4 regions of the Streptomyces sp. NPDC007264 genome follow, and region 2 is predicted to be linked to each of the others. Evidence: riboswitches for the same ligand, from Rfam matches in the RefSeq annotation. Region 2 holds a riboswitch; each other region holds the start of a gene.
What was found. Region 2 has a riboswitch for cyclic di-AMP ahead of ACFYMU_RS17955 (NlpC/P60 family protein). Riboswitches for the same ligand answer to the same signal wherever they lie in the genome.
Positions count from the first base shown of each region.

Region 1: it holds a riboswitch for cyclic di-AMP, as region 2 does, so the genes downstream of both, ACFYMU_RS22980 (M23 family metallopeptidase) here and ACFYMU_RS17955 (NlpC/P60 family protein) in region 2, are expected to answer to the same signal.
Region 3: it holds a riboswitch for cyclic di-AMP, as region 2 does, so the genes downstream of both, ACFYMU_RS27275 (transglycosylase SLT domain-containing protein) here and ACFYMU_RS17955 (NlpC/P60 family protein) in region 2, are expected to answer to the same signal.
Region 4: it holds a riboswitch for cyclic di-AMP, as region 2 does, so the genes downstream of both, ACFYMU_RS25500 (C40 family peptidase) here and ACFYMU_RS17955 (NlpC/P60 family protein) in region 2, are expected to answer to the same signal.

Region 1 covers NZ_JBIAFD010000013.1:154,542-159,674, forward strand. The annotation lists gene ACFYMU_RS22965 (GNAT family N-acetyltransferase) at 1-478, opposite strand, end outside; gene ACFYMU_RS22970 (HPr family phosphocarrier protein) at 665-946, shown strand; gene ACFYMU_RS22975 (GntR family transcriptional regulator) at 1,192-1,887, opposite strand; gene ACFYMU_RS22980 (M23 family metallopeptidase) at 2,084-2,836, opposite strand; cyclic di-AMP (ydaO/yuaA leader) riboswitch at 2,849-2,995, opposite strand; gene ACFYMU_RS22985 (M16 family metallopeptidase) at 3,243-4,631, opposite strand; gene ACFYMU_RS22990 (M16 family metallopeptidase) at 4,628-5,133, opposite strand, start outside.
Region 2 covers NZ_JBIAFD010000009.1:188,550-193,682, forward strand. The annotation lists gene ACFYMU_RS17950 (TnsA-like heteromeric transposase endonuclease subunit) at 1-406, opposite strand, end outside; gene ACFYMU_RS17955 (NlpC/P60 family protein) at 938-2,134, opposite strand; cyclic di-AMP (ydaO/yuaA leader) riboswitch at 2,143-2,312, opposite strand; gene pcrA (DNA helicase PcrA) at 2,799-5,133, shown strand, end outside.
Region 3 covers NZ_JBIAFD010000018.1:143,160-148,292, reverse strand. The annotation lists gene ACFYMU_RS27285 (polyprenyl synthetase family protein) at 1-103, opposite strand, end outside; gene ACFYMU_RS27280 (CocE/NonD family hydrolase) at 492-2,615, shown strand; cyclic di-AMP (ydaO/yuaA leader) riboswitch at 2,985-3,150, shown strand; gene ACFYMU_RS27275 (transglycosylase SLT domain-containing protein) at 3,155-3,652, shown strand; gene ACFYMU_RS27270 (HAD family hydrolase) at 3,636-4,457, opposite strand; gene fahA (fumarylacetoacetase) at 4,813-5,133, shown strand, end outside.
Region 4 covers NZ_JBIAFD010000016.1:109,529-114,661, forward strand. The annotation lists gene ACFYMU_RS25475 (8-amino-7-oxononanoate synthase) at 1-390, shown strand, start outside; gene ACFYMU_RS25480 (DUF397 domain-containing protein) at 539-763, opposite strand; gene ACFYMU_RS25485 (helix-turn-helix domain-containing protein) at 773-1,633, opposite strand; gene ACFYMU_RS25490 (ATP-binding protein) at 1,885-2,343, shown strand; gene ACFYMU_RS25495 (DUF6328 family protein) at 2,478-3,014, opposite strand; gene ACFYMU_RS25500 (C40 family peptidase) at 3,094-3,567, opposite strand; cyclic di-AMP (ydaO/yuaA leader) riboswitch at 3,571-3,765, opposite strand; gene ACFYMU_RS25505 (hypothetical protein) at 4,170-4,475, opposite strand; gene ACFYMU_RS25510 (ATP-dependent Clp protease proteolytic subunit) at 4,480-5,115, opposite strand.

The DNA of each region.
Region 1 (5,133 bases), on a different contig from region 2:
TGATCATCTTGGTGTTGGCGGGCAGCACCTCGGCGGTGAACCGGCGGATGCCGCGCTCCCGGGCCACCGCGGCGATGTGCTCGAGGAGGGCCGACGCGACCCCGCGCCCCTGGTGGGCGTCCTGGACCAGGAAGGCGACCTCGGCCTCGTCGGTCGGCCCCGCGGCGGGCCGGCCGTCGGCGCCGATGCGGTCGTAGCGCACGGTGGCGATGAACTCGCCGGCCACCGTGGCGGCGAGTCCCACCCTGTCCACGAAGTCGTGGTGGGTGAAGCGGTGGACGTCCTTGGCGGACAGGCGAGGGTACGGCGCGAAGAAGCGGTAGTACTTCGACTCGTCCGAGACCTGCTCGTAGAAGCTGACGAGGCGCTCGGCGTCGTCGGCGGTGATGGGCCTGATGCGCGCGGTGCCGCCGTCGCGCAGCACCACGTCGGCCTCCCAGTGGGCGGGATACTCGTGCCGGTCCGACGCGATCTGCATGGGCCCCAGGGTAAGGCTCGCGTCCGGCGCCGGCGCGGGGCGGTCCGGGGGAACCGTTTGGGAACCGTCCGGGAACCGTCCGGGAACCGTCCGGGCCCCCGGGACACGACCGGCATCCCTTCCGGGCGCGCCTCACCGTATGGGAAACTGGTCTAGACAAGATTGACACCTGAAGGGCAGCATCACATGGCTGAGCGCCGCGTCAACGTCGGCTGGGCCGAGGGCCTCCACGCCCGCCCCGCCTCCATCTTCGTCCGGGCGGCCACGGCCTCCGGAGTCCCCATGACGATCGCCAAGGCCGGCGGCAACCCCGTCAACGCCGCATCCATGCTGGCGGTTCTCGGTCTGGGCGCCCAGGGCGGCGAGGAGATCGTGCTCGCCTCCGAGGCGGAGGGGGCGGACGCCGCGCTCGACCGCCTGGCCAAGCTGGTGGCCGAGGGGCTCGAGGAGCTTCCCGAGACCGTCTGACCCTTCCCTCCCCGCGGTGCGGCGGAGCCTCGTCGGCTTTCACGGCGGACGCGGCTCCGCCGCATTCGTGTCTCTCGGCCGGGGGACGTGCCCGTTCGGCACCACCGCGCGCGCATTCCGCGGGGTGCGCAGAAAATCCCCGAGGCGCACACGAATCACCCACGCGGCTATTTCCACGGCCATGCGAAAAACGGGCAGCCCGAATAGCCCCCGTCGAATATCCCTCTTTGTATACGGTGCTCGTGTTAATACCGAGGCCCCGAGATGTTTACGGCTTGTTGCGAAGTCCTCACACGGTCCGTCCGGTCTCCCGCGCCGGGGAAGCGGAGGCGGTGCGCGGCGGTCGCGCGCTCGGTGTGCAGCGCCGTGAGGGTCCGCGCCCGCTCGCCGTCCCCGCGCGCGACGGCGTCCACGATGCCGCCGTGTTCGGCCCAGGACTCCACGGGGTCGGCCGGCGCCTCCACCGCGTACATCCAGGCGATCTTGTGCCGCAGCTGGGCGAGCGTCGAGGTCAGCGCGGGGCTCCCGCATGCCTGTGCGAGCGTCTCGTGGAACCAGCCGCCCAGCGAGCGCAGATCGTCGCTGTTGCCCTTCCTGGCCCGCTCCTGCCCCAGCCGGACCAGGCCCCGCAGCACCTTCAGATGGGCCTCGGTGCGCCGCTGCGCGGCCCGCGCGGCCCCGAGCGGCTCCAGCAGCATCCGCATCTCCAGGAGGTCGGCGGCCTCCCGCTCGGTGGGTTCCGCCACGCACGCGCCGGCATGCCTGCGGGTGACGACGAAGCCCTCGGCCTCCAGCGTGCGCAGGGCCTCGCGCACGGGGACGCGCGAGACGCCGTAGCGACGCGCGAGGAGTTCCTCGGTGAGCCGGGCGCCCCGCTCGTAGACACCCGCGACGATGTCATCACGGATCGCCGTGCATACCGAGTGCGCCGGAATACGCATGTCCGACCTCCGCCTTAATCCCCGTGAAACGCCGCCGCTCGGCGGGTGTTCAGCCGACTCTATTGCAGCGGGCCGGAATTTCCGACGGCGGACCGGAATCCATGGATATTTTTTGGACAGCAGTCCTTCGAAACGACGATGACCCCGGCCCGTCGGCCGAGGTCATCGGACACCCGCACCCCATCGGGACGCGCGGTCAGACGTTCACACCGTGGGCCCTGAGGTAGGCGACGGGGTTGATGTCCGAGCCGTACTCCGGGGTCGTACGCGCCTCGAAGTGCAGGTGCGGCCCGGTCACGTTGCCGGTGGCCCCGGAGAGGGCTATCTGCCGGCCGGGGGTGACCCGCTGGCCCACGGAGACGCCGATGGACGACAGGTGCCCGTACTGCGTGTAGGTGCCGTCGTTCATCCTGATGACGATCTGGTTGCCGTACGCGCCGCCCCAGCCCGCCTCGACGACGGTGCCGGCGCCGACCGCGTGCACGGGCGTGCCCGTCGCGGCGTGGAAGTCGATGCCGGTGTGGGTACCGGAGGACCACAGGGAGCCGCCGGTGCGGTAGCCGGTGGAGACGTACGAGCCGTGGATCGGCGCCACGTACGCGTTCAGGCGCCTGCGCTCAGCCTCGCGGGCGGCGCGCTCCTTCGCCGCACGCTCCTTCGCGGCCTTCTCCGCGGCCCGCCTGCGCGCGGTCTCCTCGGCCGTCTTCTGTTCGGCGGCCTGCTTCTGGGCCGCGGCCTGGGCGTCGATCGTCTCGGCGACCGAGTCGCCGAGCGAGACGGCCCGCATCAGTCCGGTCTGCTCGACGGGGTCGCCGGCCGCGAACGCGGGGGCGGACAGGGTGCCGATGACACCGGTCGTGGTGAGCGCCGCGACACCCACGGCGTTCGTGGTCGTGCGCTTCACGCGGCTCGGACGGCGGTGCTTCCCGCCGGCGCAGGTGAACGCCATGAAGTGACTGGTCCTTTCCTTCCCTCTCGCCTACCGGGTTAGCTGACGGGTTCGGAGCAGGAAGGTCTCCTACGGGCGGCGCCCGATTCACCCCAGGGACTGCGGTGGGTCCCCGGCTCCCCTGGCTCGCGCCGTACGGGGACTCGGCGATGACTGTCCGGTGCCGCGGACGCGGCCTACTGCCTGACGGACAGCCGGACCGACGCTAAGCGCGGCCTTTCCCGATCGACAAACCGAGCCCGGGATTTGTAGCGCATCCCACAGGGCAGAAGGGCAACCTCCGTGGCAATGCGGACAAAACACCGACGACAGGGGCCCCGGTGACCGAACAGTCACCGGGGCCCCTCGGGACGCCGTCGCCGTGCGCGCGTGTCCTCCACGGTTCCACGCGCGCGTACCCGCCCTCCTACTCGGCCGGGACGACGCTCACTTCGCCGATGCCGAGCGCCTCGACCGGCTCCGCGATCTTCGCCGCGTCGCCGACCAGGACGGTCACCAGACGGTCCACCGGGAACGCGTTCACGACCGCGGCCGTGGCCTCCACCGTGCCCGTGGCGGCGAGCGTCTGATACAGCGTCGCCTGGTAGTCGTCCGGAAGGTGCTGCTCGACCTGGTCGGCGAGCGTGCTCGCGACGGCCGCCGCGGTCTCGAACTTGAGCGGCGCCACCCCCACCAGGTTCTGCACGGCGACATCGCGCTCGGCGTCCGTCAGCCCCTCGGCCGCCAGGGTGCGCAGCACCTTCCACAGGTCGTCGAGCGCCGGGCCGGTGTTGGGCGTGTCGACGGAGCCGCTGATGGCGAGCATCGCCGCACCGGTCCCGTCGGGCGCGGAGCGCAGTACCTGGCCGAACGCCCGCACGCCGTAGGTGTAGCCCTTCTCCTCGCGCAGGACGCGGTCCAGGCGGGAGGTGAGGGTGCCGCCGAGGCAGTAGGTGCCGAGCACCTGCGCGGGCCACACCCGGTCGTGGCGGTCGGCACCGACACGCCCGATGAGCAGCTGCGTCTGGACGGCACCGGGGCGATCCACGATGATCACCCGGCCGGTGTCGTCGGCGGTCACCGGCGGCACGGCGCGCGGCTTGGCGGGCGCCCCCGTCCAGGCGCCGAGGGTCTCGCCCAGCAGTGCGTCCAGGTCGACCCCGGTGAGGTCGCCGACCACGACGGCGGTGGCCGTCGCGGGCCGCACATACCGCTCGTAGAAGGCGCGGACGGCCGCGGAGTCGATGCGCTCGACCGTCTCCTCGGTGCCCTGGCGCGGGCGCGACATGCGCGAGGAGGCGGGGAACAACTGCCTGGACAGCTCCTTGGCGGCGCGCCGGGCCGGGTTGGCGGTCTCGTGCGGGATCTCGTCGAGGCGGTTGCGCACCAGGCGCTCGACCTCGCTGTCCGCGAACGCCGGCGACCTCAGGGCGTCGGCGAGCAGCCCGAGCGCCTTCGGGAGGCGGGACACGGGCACTTCCAGGGAGAGGCGGACGCCGGGGTGGTCGGCGTGCGCGTCGAGCGTGGCGCCGCAGCGCTCCAACTCGGCGGCGAACTCCTCGGCGGAGTGCTTGTCGGTGCCCTCGGAGAAGGCGCGCGCCATGATCGTGGCGACGCCGTCGAGGCCGGCCGGCTCGGCGTCCAGGGGCGCGTCGAGGAGCACCTCGACGGCCACGACCTGCTGGCCCGGGCGGTGACAGCGCAGCACGGTCATGCCGTTGTCGAGCGTGCCACGCTCGGGGGCCGGGAACGCCCACGGCCTGGCCTCGCCGGGCTGGGGCTGCGGGTGGAAGTCCATGGTCGCGAGCTCGCTCACTTCGCCGACTCCTCGTCATTGCGGTTGCCTTCGCCGGCGGTGCCTTCGGCGGTGGTGCCTTCAGCGGTGCCTTCGGCGGTGGTGCCTTCAGCCGTCTCCTCGGCCTCGGCCGCGACCGGCTCGTACACGAGCACCGCGCGGTTGTCGGGGCGCAGCCGGGCCTGGGCGACCGCCTGCACCTCCTCCGCGGTGACGTCGAGCACGCGCTGGACGGCGGTCAGGGCGAGCTGGGGGTCGCCGAAGAGGACGGCGTAGCGGCACAGTTCGTCGGCGCGGCCCGCGACCGTGCCGAGCCGGTCCAGCCACTCGCGCTCCAACTGGGCCTGGGCGCGCTCCATCTCCTCGGTCGTGGGGCCCTCCTCGGCGAACCGGGCGAGCTCCTCGTCGATGGCCGCCTCGATGACGGGTACCTCGACGTCGCCGGAGGTCTTCACGTCGAGCCAGCCCAGGGACGGCGCCCCGGCCAGCCGCAGCAGGCCGAACCCTGCGGCGACGGCGGTGC
Region 2 (5,133 bases):
ACAGCAGGTGGAACACCACTGGGAGAACCTGGATGGGGTCGCCGACCGCTGCGGCCTGGGTCACCAGCGGTGCAGGGACGGCGAAGGCTGCGGTCACTGCCGCGTTCAGACCCGCCGACTCCCCATACCGGCGGTGGCGGTAGCCGGCCAGCCACCGCAGGTTCGCCGCCCGCACCGCGGGGATCTCCCCGGCCAGCCGGTAGGCCCAGCCCAGTTGTGAACACGCGAGGCGCATCGCGGCGAACGACGTGGCGGACCGGGCATCGACACGATCCTTCGGACGGCAGTCCAGCACCAGGCCCGTTCCGTCGTCCGCCCGTGCGAAGTAGTCCGGCGCGTGCGAGCGGCCACGGCCCGACGCCTCATCACGCCAGAACAACCAGAACGGCTGCGAAGCGAACCCCACGACCTGCGGATCAAGTCCAAGAGGATCGCGTGATCGCGCTCCAACCACGACTCGAACCCGACATGCCGCTCGGTCGCTGCCGCCCAGTACAGCCCGGGAAAGTGCCGCTGCCCTCGGTACGACGGGAAGTCCCGGACCGGAGCCGCCTTCTCGAAGGCCACCTCGGCCGCATGGTCCAGAGGCTTCCGTACCTCGACTCCGTGCGACAGCCAGGCCAGATCGAAATCCGACACCTGCGGCGGAGCGCCGCCCCTCAACGCTCGTAGCCCACCCATGAGCATGACCATCACGGATTCCGTGAGACAAGCCACCCAGAACGGGACGGAAGTCACCCCAGAGAGTGACAGCACTCTCGACGGCAGCCACCAAACCTGAGAACCGAGGCCGCCCAGCCCGGATTAATGAGACTCATCCAAGCTCAGCGAGACGGGACAGCCTTCGACTTCTTACTCTCGGTGATCTGTCGCCAACGACGAGCTGACGACAGATCACCGAGAATCCGACAGTTGTGGGGCGGCCTTGTACGCGGCCTCAGGCCGGCCGCACCACGCTGTGGATGATGGACGCGCCGGCGTAGTAGATGGACTCCTCGCGCACGTAAGCGCCCGGTTTGGGGGCGTGGATCATCATGCCGTTGCCGATGTAGATGCCGACGTGGCTGATGTCGTCGTAGAAGAAGATCAGATCACCGGGCCGGGCATCGGTGAGCGAGACCGTCGTGCCGGCGTTGACCTGGTCGTACGTCGTCCGCGGAAGCGTCACCCCGGCTGCCTTCCACGCGGCCTGGGTCAGGCCGGAGCAGTCGTAGGAGTCGGGCCCGGTCGCGCCCCACACGTACGGCTTGCCGATCTGCGCCCGGGCGAAGTCCAGCGCCTTCGCGGCCTTCGTCGCGTACGTGTCCGTGGACGTGGATCCCGTGGAAGTGGATCCGGTGGAGGTGGATCCGGTGGAGGTGGATCCCGTGGACGTGGAAGAGGACCCCGAGGTGCCGGTCGTCGTGCCCGAGGACGCCTGCTGCCGGGCCGCCTGCTGCCGTGCCAGCTCCTCCGCCTGACGCTGGGCCTCCTCCTGCTTCTTCTTCTCGATCGCGGCGAGCCGCGCCTTCTCCTCCGCGGTCAGGTCGGACAGCAGCTGCCGCGCGGTGGCGAGCTTCTTCTGGACGTCCGCCTTGGTCGTCCTGAGCTTCTCCTGCGACTCGGTGAGCGTCTGGAGGCTCTTGGTGGCCTCCCGCCGCTTCTGCATCGTCGTGGACTGCTCGGTGACGTACTCGTCGACCGCGTCCTTCTGGCGGCTGGTCAGCCGGCCCATCAGCTGGGTCTGGTCGAAGTAGTCCTGAGGCGAGTCGGCCAGCAGGAAGGTGGCCGTGTCGGGGGCCGCGGCCCCCGTGCGGTACTGCGCCGCGGCGAACGAACCCAGTTCGTCCCGCGCCTCGTTGAGCTTCTGGGTGCGCTTGGCGACGTCGTCGAGGAGCGTGTCGACGCGCTTGCGCTGCCTGGCCGTCTTCTCCTTGGCCGCGTTGTACGTGTCGGTGGCGGACTCGGCCTGGTGGTAGAGCTCGTCGACCTTCTTCTCGACCTCCTCGAGGCTCGGCCTGCCGTCGGTGGAGGGTGCGGCGTTCGCCGTCTGGGAGAGCAGGGCCACGGAGGTGAGGGCCGCCGTCGCGAGGACGGGAGTCCGTATGCCTGCGATACGCGTGCCCGAGGGGCGCGCCTTGCGGTGCGGCGCCATGGGAGGCGACTCCTTCCGTACACCGCCTACCGAGTTAGCTGTCGGGTTCGGGCGGGTGGTTCCGGAAGGTGTGCCCTACGGCCGTCCCCCGCGCGGCGGTCGGCCGATTCACCCCAAGGTCGGTTGGGTCCCCGGCTCCGGCTGCCCGCGGGCGCACCGGACTCGGCGGAGGCCGCGCGGCCCGGCGACCTTCGCCGGTGGGGGTCGTGCGGCCCGCCCGGAACCGTAGCCAACTGATGCGGCCCGTGTGAAGGTTGATGTGCGATATGCCCGATACATTTTCGTGACCTTGGTCGTGGGTGTGGTCTTCCTCGGTCAATGCGGAGGGGTCTGGGGGGTGTTGGCCGTTTCTCCCGGAGTCGGGTGGAGTCGGGCGGAGTCGGGCCGTGTGCCCGGTTCCCCGGGGCGCCGCTCGCGGCCGGTGTGCGGGCGGGAGGCTTCACGCCGTGGTGTCACCACCGGTCACGGCACGGCCCCGCACGGTGACACGGCTCGGGCGGGTGGCGGCGGAAGATCACCGGGCCCGGATCCGACCGGATCCGCATCCGCATCCGCATCCGGACCCGGACCCGGACCCGGACCCGGAGCCGGACCCGGATCCGACCGGACGGACTTCTCGGGGCGGCGACCGGTTGTCGGTGGGGCGGCCTAGACTCGGAGAGCGATGAGCAGCCTCTTTGACGACAGCTTCCTGGCGGACCTCAAGGGCACCCCGGCCCACGAGGAGGAGCCCCCGCCGCCCGACGACGATCACGGAGCGGAGCCGGTTCCGGACGATCTGTTCGGTGGGCGGTTCGACCTGCCGCCGGACCGCGACTCCCACTACCGCGACGGGGCGCCCCGCCCCGCCCTCGACGCGCAGGCGCTGATCGAGGGGCTGAACGAGAACCAGCGCGCGGCCGTCGTGCACGCCGGCTCCCCCCTGCTCATCGTGGCCGGCGCCGGTTCCGGCAAGACCCGCGTGCTCACCCACCGCATCGCGTATCTGCTGGCCCAGCGAGGCGTGCACCCCGGCCAGATCCTCGCGATCACCTTCACCAACAAGGCCGCGGGCGAGATGAAGGAGCGCGTCGAGCAGCTCGTCGGGCCGCGCGCCCACGCGATGTGGGTGATGACCTTCCACAGCGCCTGCGTGCGCATCCTGCGGCGGGAGAGCAAGAAGCTCGGCTTCACGTCCTCCTTCTCCATCTACGACGCCGCGGACAGCAAACGGCTGATGGCGCTGGTCTGCCGCGACCTGGACCTCGACCCCAAGCGTTTCCCGCCCAAGTCCTTCAGCGCCAAGATCTCCAATCTGAAGAACGAGCTGATCGACGAGGAGGACTTCGCCGCCGGGGCGGCTGGGGGCACCTCCCGCTCGAGCGGAGCCGAGAGTGGGGGAGGCTTCGAGAAGACCCTCGCCCAGGCGTACGCGCTCTACCAGTCACGGCTGCGCGAGGCGAACGCGCTCGACTTCGACGACCTGATCATGACCACGGTCAATCTGCTCCGCGCGTTCCCGGACGTCGCCGAGCACTACCGCCGCCGCTTCCGCCACGTGCTCGTCGACGAGTACCAGGACACGAACCACGCCCAGTACGCCCTGGTGCGCGAGCTCGTCGGCCCCGCGGGCGGCGGCCGGCCCGAGGACGTGCCGCCGGGCGAGGACGACCTGCGCCCCGCCGAGCTGTGCGTCGTCGGCGACGCCGACCAGTCGATCTACGCCTTCCGCGGCGCGACCATCCGCAACATCCTCCAGTTCGAGGAGGACTACCCGGACGCGACGACGATCCTCCTGGAGCAGAACTACCGCTCCACCCAGACGATCCTCAGCGCCGCCAACGCGGTCATCGAGCGCAACGAGTCCCGCCGCCCCAAGAACCTGTGGACCAACGCGGGCGCGGGCGCCCGGATCACCGGCTACGTGGCCGACACCGAGCACGACGAGGCCCAGTTCGTCGCCGACGAGATCGACCGCCTCACCGACCGGGGCGAGGCGCAGGCCGGCGACGTCGCCGTCTTCTACCGCACGAACGCCCAGTCCCGCGTCTTCGAAGAGGTCTTCATCCGCGTCGGCCTGCCCTACAAGGTCGTCGGCGGCGTCCGCTTCTACGAGCGCAAGGAGGTCCGGGACGTCCTGGCGTACCTGCGGGTGCTGGCGAACCCGGAGGACTCCGTCCCGCTGCGGCGGATCCTGAACGTGCCGAAGCGAGGGATCGGCGAGCGCGCCGAGGCGATGATCGACGCCCTCGCCCAGCGGGAGAAGGTCAGCTTCCCGCAGGCGCTGCGCCGCGTGGACGAGGCGTACGGCATGGCCGCGCGCTCGACGAACGCGGTCAAGCGGTTCAACGCGCTGATGGAGGACCTGCGGACGATCGTGGAGTCGGGCGCCGGACCGGCCACCGTCCTCGAGGCGGTCCTCGAACGCACCGGCTACCTGGCGGAGTTGCAGGCGTCGACCGATCCCCAGGACGAGACCCGCATCGAGAACCTCCAGGAACTCGCCGCCGTGGCACTGGAGTTCGAGCAGGAGCGCGGGGAAGGCGAGCCGGGCACGCTCTCCGACTTCCTGGAGCAGGTCGCCCTGGTCGCCGACTCCGACCAGATCCCCGACGAGGAGGACGGCCACGGCGTCATCACGCTGATGACCCTCCACACCGCCAAGGGCCTGGAGTTCCCGGTGGTCTTCCTGACCGGCATGGAGGACGGCGTCTTCCCGCACATGCGCGCGCTGGGCCAGACCAAGGAACTGGAGGAGGAGCGGCGCCTGGCGTACGTCGGCATCACCCGTGCCCGGGAGCGGCTGTATCTCACGCGGTCGGCCCTGCGCAGCGCCTGGGGGCAGCCCTCGTACAATCCGCCCTCGCGCTTCCTGGAGGAGATCCCGGACCAGCACGTGGAGTGGAAGCGCACCGGCGCCCCCTCCACCCCCGTCCCGGCGGGGCCGCTCTCCGGTGTGGCGGCGTCGCTGTCGTCGACCCGGTCACGGTCCTCGGCCGCGGGTGCGGCCGGTTTCGCCA
Region 3 (5,133 bases), on a different contig from region 2:
TGGCGTCGAGCAGCCCCTCCTCGACAGCGGCCAATCCGGCCTGGACATCGGCTTCCAGAGCCTGGTCCCGCACGCTCAGCCCGAACGGCCCGACGACGGTCACGAGGGGTCTCCTGTCTGCTGACGTCTGCTGACGCTCACACGGTCGGTCTCAAGGACGGTCACTGGGGCGATGACGTCGCCGGTCGACTCGGCTCACCGCGTTTGTCGATCTGTCGTCGCCACCACTCAAGTCAGCGTATCCGGTCAGGTTTCGATCACCACGAGCGCCCGCTGTTCCAGGCCGGGCGGTATCGGATCACGAACGGTATGTTCTCGATCAGCCGATACGAACAGATATTTACCGATATACCCGAAGTGCACCTTCTATGGTGCTGTACACCGTCGGGTGCGGCCGCGGCGCGCCCGGTCCGCCGAGGGCGAGGGCGGGCATCCGGGAGCCCGAGCAGCAGCCCGAGCAGCAGTCCGAACAGCAGTCCGAGGTCAGGCACATGCGCATCCGTACGGCCTTCCCCCATGAAACGGCCCACGACGACGTCTGGATCCCGCTCCAGGACGGCACCCGTCTGTACGCGCGCGTATGGCGGCCCCTCACCGATGAGCCCGTCCCCGCCCTGCTCGAGTACCACCCGGGCCGCCTCACCGACGCGACCGCGGCCCGCGACCACCAGCGTCATCCCTGGTACGCGGGCCACGGCTACGCCTCCGTCCGCGTGGACGCCCGCGGGTACGGCAACTCGGACGGGCCGCCCGCCGGCGCCGGCGGGGCGACCGGGCCCTCGGACGGCGTCGAGGTCGTCGAGTGGCTGGCCGCGCAGCCCTGGTGCGACGGCCGCGTGGGCATGTTCGGCCTCTCCCGGGGCGGCTCCGCCGCCCTCCGGGTCGCCGCCCTCGCCCCGGAGCCGCTCAAGGCGGTCGTCGCGGTCTGCCCCGCCGACGACCCGTACGACCCATACGAGCCGTACAGCACGTACAAGCCGTACGACCCGCATGACCCGTACGACCCGTACGACCCGTACCGCCCCTGCCACCCGTGCGACCGCGACGCGGAGCACCCCGGCGGTTCCGTCCTCTCCGGCCCCACTCGCGCCCGGGCGGCGGCGGTGCTCGGTCTCGCGGCCCAGCCGCCGGACCCCCGGTACGTGGGCACGGTGTGGCGCGACGACTGGCTCAGGCGCCTGGAGGCACTCCACCCTCCCGCCCGTGTCCGGGCGGACCCGCGCGAGCAGGGCACCCGAGAAGGCCACGGCACCCTCTCCGGGGACGCCGGCGCGGTCCGGGCCGCCGTGCTCGCGGTGGGCGGCTGGCACGACCCGTACCGGGACACCGTGCTCGCCCTCCTGGAGCGCCTTCCGGCCGACCGCGTACGGGGCCTGATCGGGCCGTGGCCGCACGCGTACCCCGACCACGGTCTGCCGCCCGGCCCGGCGATCGGCTTCCTCCAGGAGACCCTCCGCTGGTGGGACCACTGGCTCAGGGGCAGGGACACGGGGGTCATGGCGGAGCCGCTGCTGCGCGCGTACGTCACCGGCGCCCGCCCTCCCGCGGCCGGGTGCGAGGGGCTGCCGGGCCGCTGGGTCGGCGAGCCGTCGTGGCCGTCGCCGAACGTCACCCCGGTCCCCTACGCGCTCCGGGGCGCCCCTGTGCCCGTGCGGTCCCCGCTGCACACCGGTCTGGACGCCGGCCGCTTCGTCCCCCGCGGCGGCGACGCGGACCTGCCGCCCGACCAGCGCGAGGAGGACGCGAGGTCGGTGTGCTTCGAGTTCGGGGCGGAGGAGGAGACCTGGGTGCTGGGGCGGCCCCGGGTACGACTGCGGCTGACCTGCCCGGCGCCGTGCGGGCAGGTGGTCGCCCGGCTGTGCGACGTGGCGCCCGACGGGACGTCGGTCCTCGTCACCCGCGGCGTCCTGGACCTGTCCGCGCGTGCCGGCGGCGACCGGACGGCCTCCCGGGCCCCGGGGGCCACCGAGGACGTGGTGGTCGAGCTGGGCGGCACCGGCCACGCCTTCCCGCCCGGCCACCGCATCCGCCTAGCCGTGTCCTCCGTGTACTGGCCGTGGCTGTGGCCGCAACCGGGCGCGGAGGCGGGCCTCGTCCTGGATCCGTCGGGCAGTCGGCTCGAACTTCCCGTGCGCACGGCGCAGTCGGGGCCGCCCCTCGTGTTCGGGGAGCCGGAGCACGCCGAGCCGCTGGGCGTCAGCTCCCCGGCCACGCTCGACGAACCGCGCCCGAGCCGGCTGGTGGTCCGGGACGTGGCGAAGGGCGAGTGGCGCCTGGAACTCGCCCCCTGCCGGGAGGGTGTTCTGGTGTACCCCGACGGTCTCGAGGTCGCCGAGGACGCCCGGGAGACGTACACCGTCGAGGACGCCGACCCGCTGACGGCCCGCGCCCGCTGGGACCGGTCCGTGCGGATGCACCGCCCGGAGACGGGATGGGACGCCAGGGTGGAGACGCACTCCGGGATCGTCTGCACGGCGGCGGAGTTCGTCGTGTCGGACGAGCTCGTCTGCGGGGACGGCGACGAAGTGGTGTTCCACCGGACATGGGTGACGCGGATTCCCCGTACGACGCCCACCTCCCCCGCACCAGCGAAATGCCCGAATAGGGGGCATTAAGGGCTCACTTCCTGTGACCTTCGCCACCAGGACATCGAAGGCGTGCGGGGATCCTCGGGGGGGCCGGCGACCTCCACCCCATTTGCCCGAATTGGCACCCGATTTCCCATAACGCCAAGTTCCTTACCGTCGGCAGGGCGCCAGTGAATTCGGTCACGCCACCACTATATGGCTCTTTTCGGTCATGTAGTCAACTTTCCTTCTACAAAGGGCATGTTGACTGCCGACTCCACGGGGGACCAATATCCACATTGCGGAATCTCAAGGTCATTTCGGCTGGACCGCGACTTCCGGCTTGTTCCCGACATCTCCCCTCGCTTACCTTCCTCTCGACCCGAGCGGATCGCCGAATCCTGCCGCCGCTCGAGGGCCCATCGACCGATGACGGCAGGAGCGGGGGACCCAGGTAGGTCGCCGAACCGGACACCGCGCCGGAACGGCTCGGGGTGAAGCCACGCCCTCGGAACCGAGGACACGGCCGGGCACCTCCCAGCCCGAACCCGACAGCTCACCTCGCAGGCGCCGGAGAGGAAAACGACATGCCCGCTTTCGCCCTGCCCGCACGCCGTCGGAACGACCGGTCCAAGGCCGCCCGCATCCGCCGCACCCTCGCCGCCGCGGCGACCGGTGCCGCCGTGCTCGCTCTTCCCGTCGTGGGTGCGACGAGCGCTTCGGCCGCCGCTCCCGCCGCCGCACCGGCGACCGCCACGGCTTACCGCGGCAGCCTCGACGGCTGGATCCGTCAGTCGCTGACCGTCATGGCGAAGCACGGGATTCCCGGGTCCTACAACGGGATCTACCGCAATGTGATGCGCGAGTCGTCGGGCAACCCGAGGGCCATCAACAACTGGGACAGCAACGCCGCGAAGGGCATCCCGTCCAAGGGCCTCCTGCAGGTCATCGACCCGACCTTCCGCACCTACCACGTGCCCGGCACGGCGTACGACCCCTACGACCCGATCGCGAACATCACGGCCGCCTGCAACTACGCGGCCCACAGGTACGGCTCGATCGACAACGTCAACAGCGCGTACTGACCCCGAAGAGTCTCTCGAGGACGACGGCGATGCCGTCGTCCTCGTTGGACAGGGTGATCTCGTCGGCGACCGCCTTGAGTTCGGGATGGGCATTGGCCATGGCGACGCCGTGCGCGGCCCAGTCGAACATGGGGATGTCGTTGGGCATGTCGCCGAAGGCGATGGTCCGGGACGGGCTCAGGCCCAGATGCTCGGCGGCCAGCGCGAGTCCCGTCGCCTTCGTGATGCCGCACGGCTGGAGTTCGACGGTTCCGGGCCCCGACATGGTGACCGTCGCCAGCGACCCGATCGCACCGCGGGCCGCCATCGCCAACTCGTCGTCGGACAGGGTGGGGTGGCGCAGCAGCACCTTGCTGATGGGCTCGCACCACAGGTCGTCGCGCCGCTCGACCCGCACCGCGGGCAGGGTGGGGTGCGGCATCCGGTAGCCGGGCTCGACGAGGGTGAGCCCGTGCACCCCGTCCTGGTCGACGGCCGCGTAGACCTGCCCCACCTCGGCCTCGACCTTGCCGAGCGCGGTCTCCGCCAACTCCCGGTCCAGCGTGACGGAGAACAGCAGCCGGTCCGCGCCGGCGTCGTACACCTGCGCGCCCTGTCCGCACACCGCGAGCCCCCTGCTGCCCAGGTCGTCGAGCAGCGGCCGCACCCTGGGCGCCGGACGCCCCGTGACCACCAGGTGCTGGGCGCCGGCCGCCACGGCCCGCGCCAGCGCGGCCTTCGACCGGTCGGAGAGCGTGTCGTCACCACGCAGCAGGGTTCCGTCCAGGTCGGTGGCGATGAGTGCATATGCAAGGGGTGCGGCCATGATCAGAGAATACGGATGGAACACCCCGGCGTGCTCGGCGCGAACCGGACGAGGATCCAGCCGTGCGCCGCGGCCAGATGCCGTACCCGCCGCGACGACGCGAACCCCGTGCCGCAGCACACGAAGCGCATCACTCGCGCACCTGCACCCCGCCTTCGAAGCGGTCGCGCAGCCACGTGATCATCTCGTGGTGCTGGGAGCTGTGGGAGAACGGTCCGGTGGGTGCGGGTCCGTCCGCCGCCGCAGCCGGTAGACGCTGTCCACGACGGGCGGCCCACCCGTAACGTGTGCCGCGACCACCTGCAACCACCCCTGCACGGCACCACCGGAACGCACGAGAGCGAGGCAGCATCCCATGCCCCCCTTCGACGTCCCCGAGGGCGACCCCTTCGGCCCGCACAACCTCCCCTACGGCGTGTTCTCCCCCGCAGGCTCCGACGAGCGCACCGTCGGCGTCCGCCTGGGCGACCACGTGCTCGACGCCGGCGCGGCGGCCGAGGCCCTCGGCTCCCCGTACGCCTCCCTGCTGGCGCGGCCGTCCCTGGGACCGCTGCTGGCCGCGGGCCGCACCGCATGGTCGGACGTGCGCCGGGCGCTGACGGCGTGGGTGACGGTGCCCGCGCACCGGGAGACGGTGGAGCCGCTGATGCGCCCGCTGTCCGAGGTGACCCTCCAC
Region 4 (5,133 bases), on a different contig from region 2:
CTGGTCAACGCGGCCAGGACGTTCATCTTCGACACCGGGCTGGCCCCGGCGGCGGCGGGTGCGGCGCTTGCCGCCCTGCGCCTGCTGCGCCGCGAGCCGGAGCGTGCCGAGCGGGCGCGCGAGGTGGCGACGGGCCTGCACGCCCGCCTCACGGCCGAGGGCCATGAGGCGGTGCGGCCGGATGCCGCCGTCGTCTCCGTGCGCGCGCCCTCCCCCGAGCAGGCCGTGCGGTGGGCGGCGGACTGCCGGGCGGCGGGAGTCGCCGTCGGCTGCTTCCGGCCGCCGTCGGTGCCGGACGGTGTCTCCCGGCTGCGTCTGACCGCCCGTGCGGATCTCACGGACGGGCAGATCGAGCACGCCGTACGCGTGATCGGCGAGACGCGGCCGTGAGTCGGCGGAACGGCCGTGCATCGCGCGTGGTTCGGGCGGAACGGACAGGACTCGTCCGCAGCGGTGCGGGAATATTCATCTGGGAATTGACATCGACCGCGGCCGCGGAATGGCGCGCGATCGAGCCCGCCGCGCGGAATTGATCAGATCAGTGCAGCCCGTTCAGGAACTCCTTCCAGGTGTCGGGGGTGAAGAGCAGGGCCGGTCCGGCCACGTTCTTGGAATCGCGCACGGCCACCAGCCCGGCCCAGGGCCCGGGGCCCGGACGGGCGGTCTCGACACAGTTGTTCATTCCCGTACTGCGGCTGCTGCGCAGCCACCGCACGCCGTGCACGGATGCACTGGAAGGGACATGCCGAGGCGGTGCTGACATGGTGCCTCCTTACGCAACGCCTGCCAACGCGGCGATGCACTCCAACGATTCCTCGGGTGAAAGGGCGTGGATGCGGAGCGAGTTGAAGGCCTCGCTGTAGGCCTGAAGGTCTTCTTCCCCTTCGAGATAGAGGCTACTCGTCAAGTGGTCTAGAACAACCACATCCAGATCAGACCTGCTCGGAAAGGAGAAGATAACGAAAGGCCCGGTGATGCCGATGTGCGCCCCGGCTGCGAACGGCAGGACCTGGAGTCGGACGTGGGGCAGCGCGGCGGCGTCCAGGAGCCGCCTCAGCTGCCGGGCCATGACATCCGGCCCGCCGACCTCCCGGCGCAGCACCGCCTCGTCCAGGACGGCGCTCAGCCGCAGCGGAGGCTCCGAACGCAGCACTTCCTGCCGGGCCAGCCGCACCTCCACCAGGGTGTCCAGCTCGGCCTCCTCCAGGGTGCCGACGGCGGCCCGCGTCACCGCCCTCGCGTACTCGGGCGTCTGCAGCAGTCCCGGCACCACCGAGGTCTCCAGTGTGCGCATCGTGCTCGCCTGCGACTCCAGGCTGATGAAGTCGCGGTAGGTCGGCGGCAGCACTCCGCGATACGCGTGCCACCAGTTCTGCCGGCCGCCGCCGTCCTCGGAGCCCGCCAACACCAGGAGCAGTTCCCGCAGTCCGGGGTCCTCGACGGCGTACGCGTCCAACAGGAGGCGTACGTCGGCCGGCTTGACGCCGCTGGCGCCCGTCTCGATCCGGCTCACCTTCGACTGGTGCCAGCCGACGAGTGCGGCCGCCGCACCGCTCGTGAGGCCCGACCGGGCGCGCAGGGCGCGCAGCTCGGCGCCGAGCTTGCGGCGGCGCACCGCTGGTCCGTACTGCATGGCCGACTCTCCTTCCGTGCGGCGCCCGGTTCCACGGCGACGGTAGAGGATGCGCCGGGGCCGGGCCCAAATACGCTCGGTCGTCGGAGAGTTCACCGCTTCGAGCGACAGATATATGCATATCCCGGGGGAACGCACCCGTGAGAGCCCTGGTGATGGCAGTCTGGCGCGCAGCACCAAGTCCGGGACCGCACCGGAAACCAACCGCTCCGTGTCGGACTCCGGTCCCGTGGGAAAGGGACGACGTCGCCATGGCAGATCACCAGGAAGCATCCGTCACTCTGCCGAGCGATCCCGCCTCGGTCTCCGTGGCTCGAACATATGTCGCCGACGTCCTCGCGGAATGGGGCCTGCCGAGGGATTCCGAGATCGCCGACACCGTACGCCTCATCGTCTCCGAACTCACCACGAACGCCGTGCAGCACACCCTCGGGAAGTCGCCCACCTTCACGGTCGACGTCGTGCTGGACCGGGACGAGTTACTTCGGATCGGCGTCACCGACAGCCATCCCCGCTTTCCGAGACGGCTGCCCGCGGCCGTGCAGCAGGACAACGGCCGCGGCATGGTGATCATCCGCTGGTTGACCGCGGAGTGCGGCGGCACAGTGAGCGTGCGGCCCACCAGGGAGGGCGGCAAGACGGTCGCGATCGAGCTCCCGTGGAGCACGCCGGTCCAGTCGGTCGCCGCGGGCGGGCAACGGGAGCCGTGACCGCCCGCGCCGCCGGCCGCGAGAGGCGTCGGCGGCCGGTTCCGCCGCGTCGACGCGCACCGTGACCGAGGCGATGCGCGGGGTGCCCGACACCGGGGCCACCCCCTCCGGGGCGGCCGCGGACCGCGCTGCGGTCACCCGGAGTGCTCCGGCCCGTCCCGCCCCGCTTCCGCTCCCGGAGCCCGCGGAGCCGCGAGGACGCCCCGTCCCAGCAGCCAGGGCAGGACGCGCCACAGGCCCACGCAGACGACGAGCGTCCCCACGCCCGCGGCGATGCCGGCGGCCCGGTTGAGCGACACGTCCACCACCAGCAGTACCGATCCGGTCAGTGCGAGCATCAGCATGGTCATCCCGACCGTGGCGAGGCGGGAGGAGACCCGCACGATGACGGGCTTGGCGTTCTGCTGGAAGAGCGAGCGGTGCAGCGCCGCGGGCGCCGTGAACAGGGCCGCGGCCAGCACGGCGAGCAGGAGCGTCGTGACGTACGTGGCGCGCTGGACCGTGTCCAGGGACGGGAAGCGCGGGGTGAAGGCCAGGGTCAGCAGGAACGCGAACAGGATCTGGACCCCGGTCTGGGTGACGCGCAGTTCCTGCAGCAACTCGGCGAAGTTGCGGTCGGCGCGCTCCAGGGGAGTCTCGCGCCGTGCCTGAGGGGGAGCTCGGTCGGCCATGGTGCACGAGTTCCCGTTCCGGCCCTGGTCACGCCCCGGCGGGGCGGCGGCGCACCGGGCCGCCGCCCCGCCGGCCGCGTCAGCCGACCCGCCCGTACCAGACGCTCTTCGTCCAGATCTTCTGGAGCCTGACCACGTCCCCGGTCCGCGGGGAGTGCCAGATCTTTCCCTTCCCGGCGTAGATGCCGACGTGGTAGATGTTCCGGCCCGAGTGGAAGAACACCAGGTCTCCGGCCTTGCGGTGCGAGGAGGAGACGTGGTGCGTCGTGTTGTACTGCGCCGCGGCCGTACGGGGCAGCTTCTTGCCCGCCTTCTTGAAGGCGTAGAGGGTGAGCCCGGAGCAGTCGAAGCGGCGCGGTCCGGTGGCGCCCCACTTGTACGGGGCTCCCTTCTTCGACGCCGCGATCTGGAGAGCCTTGGCCGCCGGAGTCGCGGCGGCCGCGTCGGTGGAGACGCCGGGGACCGCGATGCCGCCGCCGACGGCGGCGAGGGTGAGGGCCGAGGCGGTGCCGGCCCGGGTCAGCAGCGACGGGACACGATTGAGCGCAGTCATGCGCAACCCTTCGTCAGCCGCCTGTGAAGGATGACCTGTCGGATTCGGACTGGCGAAGTAGCCCGGCCGCTCGCGCGGCTTCACCCCAAGGACCTCCGGATCTCTCCGGCGGCCCGCCTTGCCGGGTCCTCCACTCCTGCCGATCCACTCCTGTCGACCGGTCATCCGGGCGGCGGCAGGATTCGGCGTCCGCCCGGACCGCCCCGCCGCGGTGGCGGGGGCTTGTCGTCAGGAAGGGATCTTCACCTACCAGGGTCCGAAAATCACAATGGAATCGGCGATTTGTGGCGTTACTCACCACTCACTCGTTCGGGTGGACAACCGTCCTCTCGAGGGAAGTTGAGGGAGCGAACCAGGCCCCGACCTGCATCGGAGTCCCGCATCGCGCCCTGCGGGCAGGCATGTTGCGCGACTCCTGCGGGCCGGACACCGGAGCCCTCTCTACTCCGGTCCGGGGTACACCATTTGGCCCGTTTGAGCCGCGCCGGACGGACGGCCGGCCGTCCGGCATGCCCATGGAGCGGTCTGCCCGCCTCAGCCTTCCGGCCCGGGGCGCGAGGCCGTCGTCCGCCCCTCGCTCCGGCGGCTCCGGGGGTCCCGGCTCAGTCCGCCCCGGGAGGCACGGCGACGCGGTCCGCGCGGCGTTCGCCGTCGAGGGTGCGCAGGGCGCGGGCGAGGGTCGGGCCGTGCAGTTCGTGCTCCCCGCGCTGGTGCATCAGCGTCAGCGCCTCGCGCAGGGCCGCCGCCTTGCCCACCAGGGCCTGGGCGGCGCGCAGGCCCCGGTAGGTGTCACCGGAGTGCGCGGGGTTGATGCGGCCGAGCAGGTCGACGACATCGAGGTAACGGTCGATCAACTCCGCCTCCGCGCGGGTCAGCGCGGGCAGCGGCGGAAGTTCGGGCGGCAGCATCGGCTCACCTCGTGCCGGGTGCGGTGTGCGATGCCGTGCGGCCGGAGACGATGCGGTCGACCAGTCCGTACTCCACCGCGGCGCGTGAGTCGAGGATCGTGTCCCGCTCGATGTCGGCGGCGATGCGATCCGGCGCCTGCCCCGTGTGCCGCGCCAGCATCTCCTCCAGGCGCCTGCGGGTGCGCATCAACTCCTCGGCCTGGATGGCCAGATCGGTGGCCTGTCCCCGTACCGGCTCCGGCAGGGACGGCTGGTGGATCAGGACGCGCGCACCGGGCAGCGCCAGCCGCTTGCCCGGCGCGCCCGCGGCGAGCAGCACGGCCGCGGCCGACGCCGCCCGGCCGAGGCAGACCGTCTCCACGTCGCAACTGACGTACTGCATCGTGTCGTAGACCGCGGTCATGGCGGTGAACGAGCCGCCCGGGGAGTTGATGTACAGCGAGATGTCGCGGTCGGGGTCCAGATACTCCAGATGCATGAACTGCGCCATCACGTCGTTCGCCGACGTGTCGTCGATCGGCGTCCCCAGAAACACGATCCGCTCGTCCAGGAGCTTCGCGTACGGGTCAAGGGTCCGCTGTCCGTAGCCGGTGCGTTCGGTGAACTCCGGCAGGACATGGCGGGCGGACGGTCGGTGCATGACTTGCGCCTCCTCGGA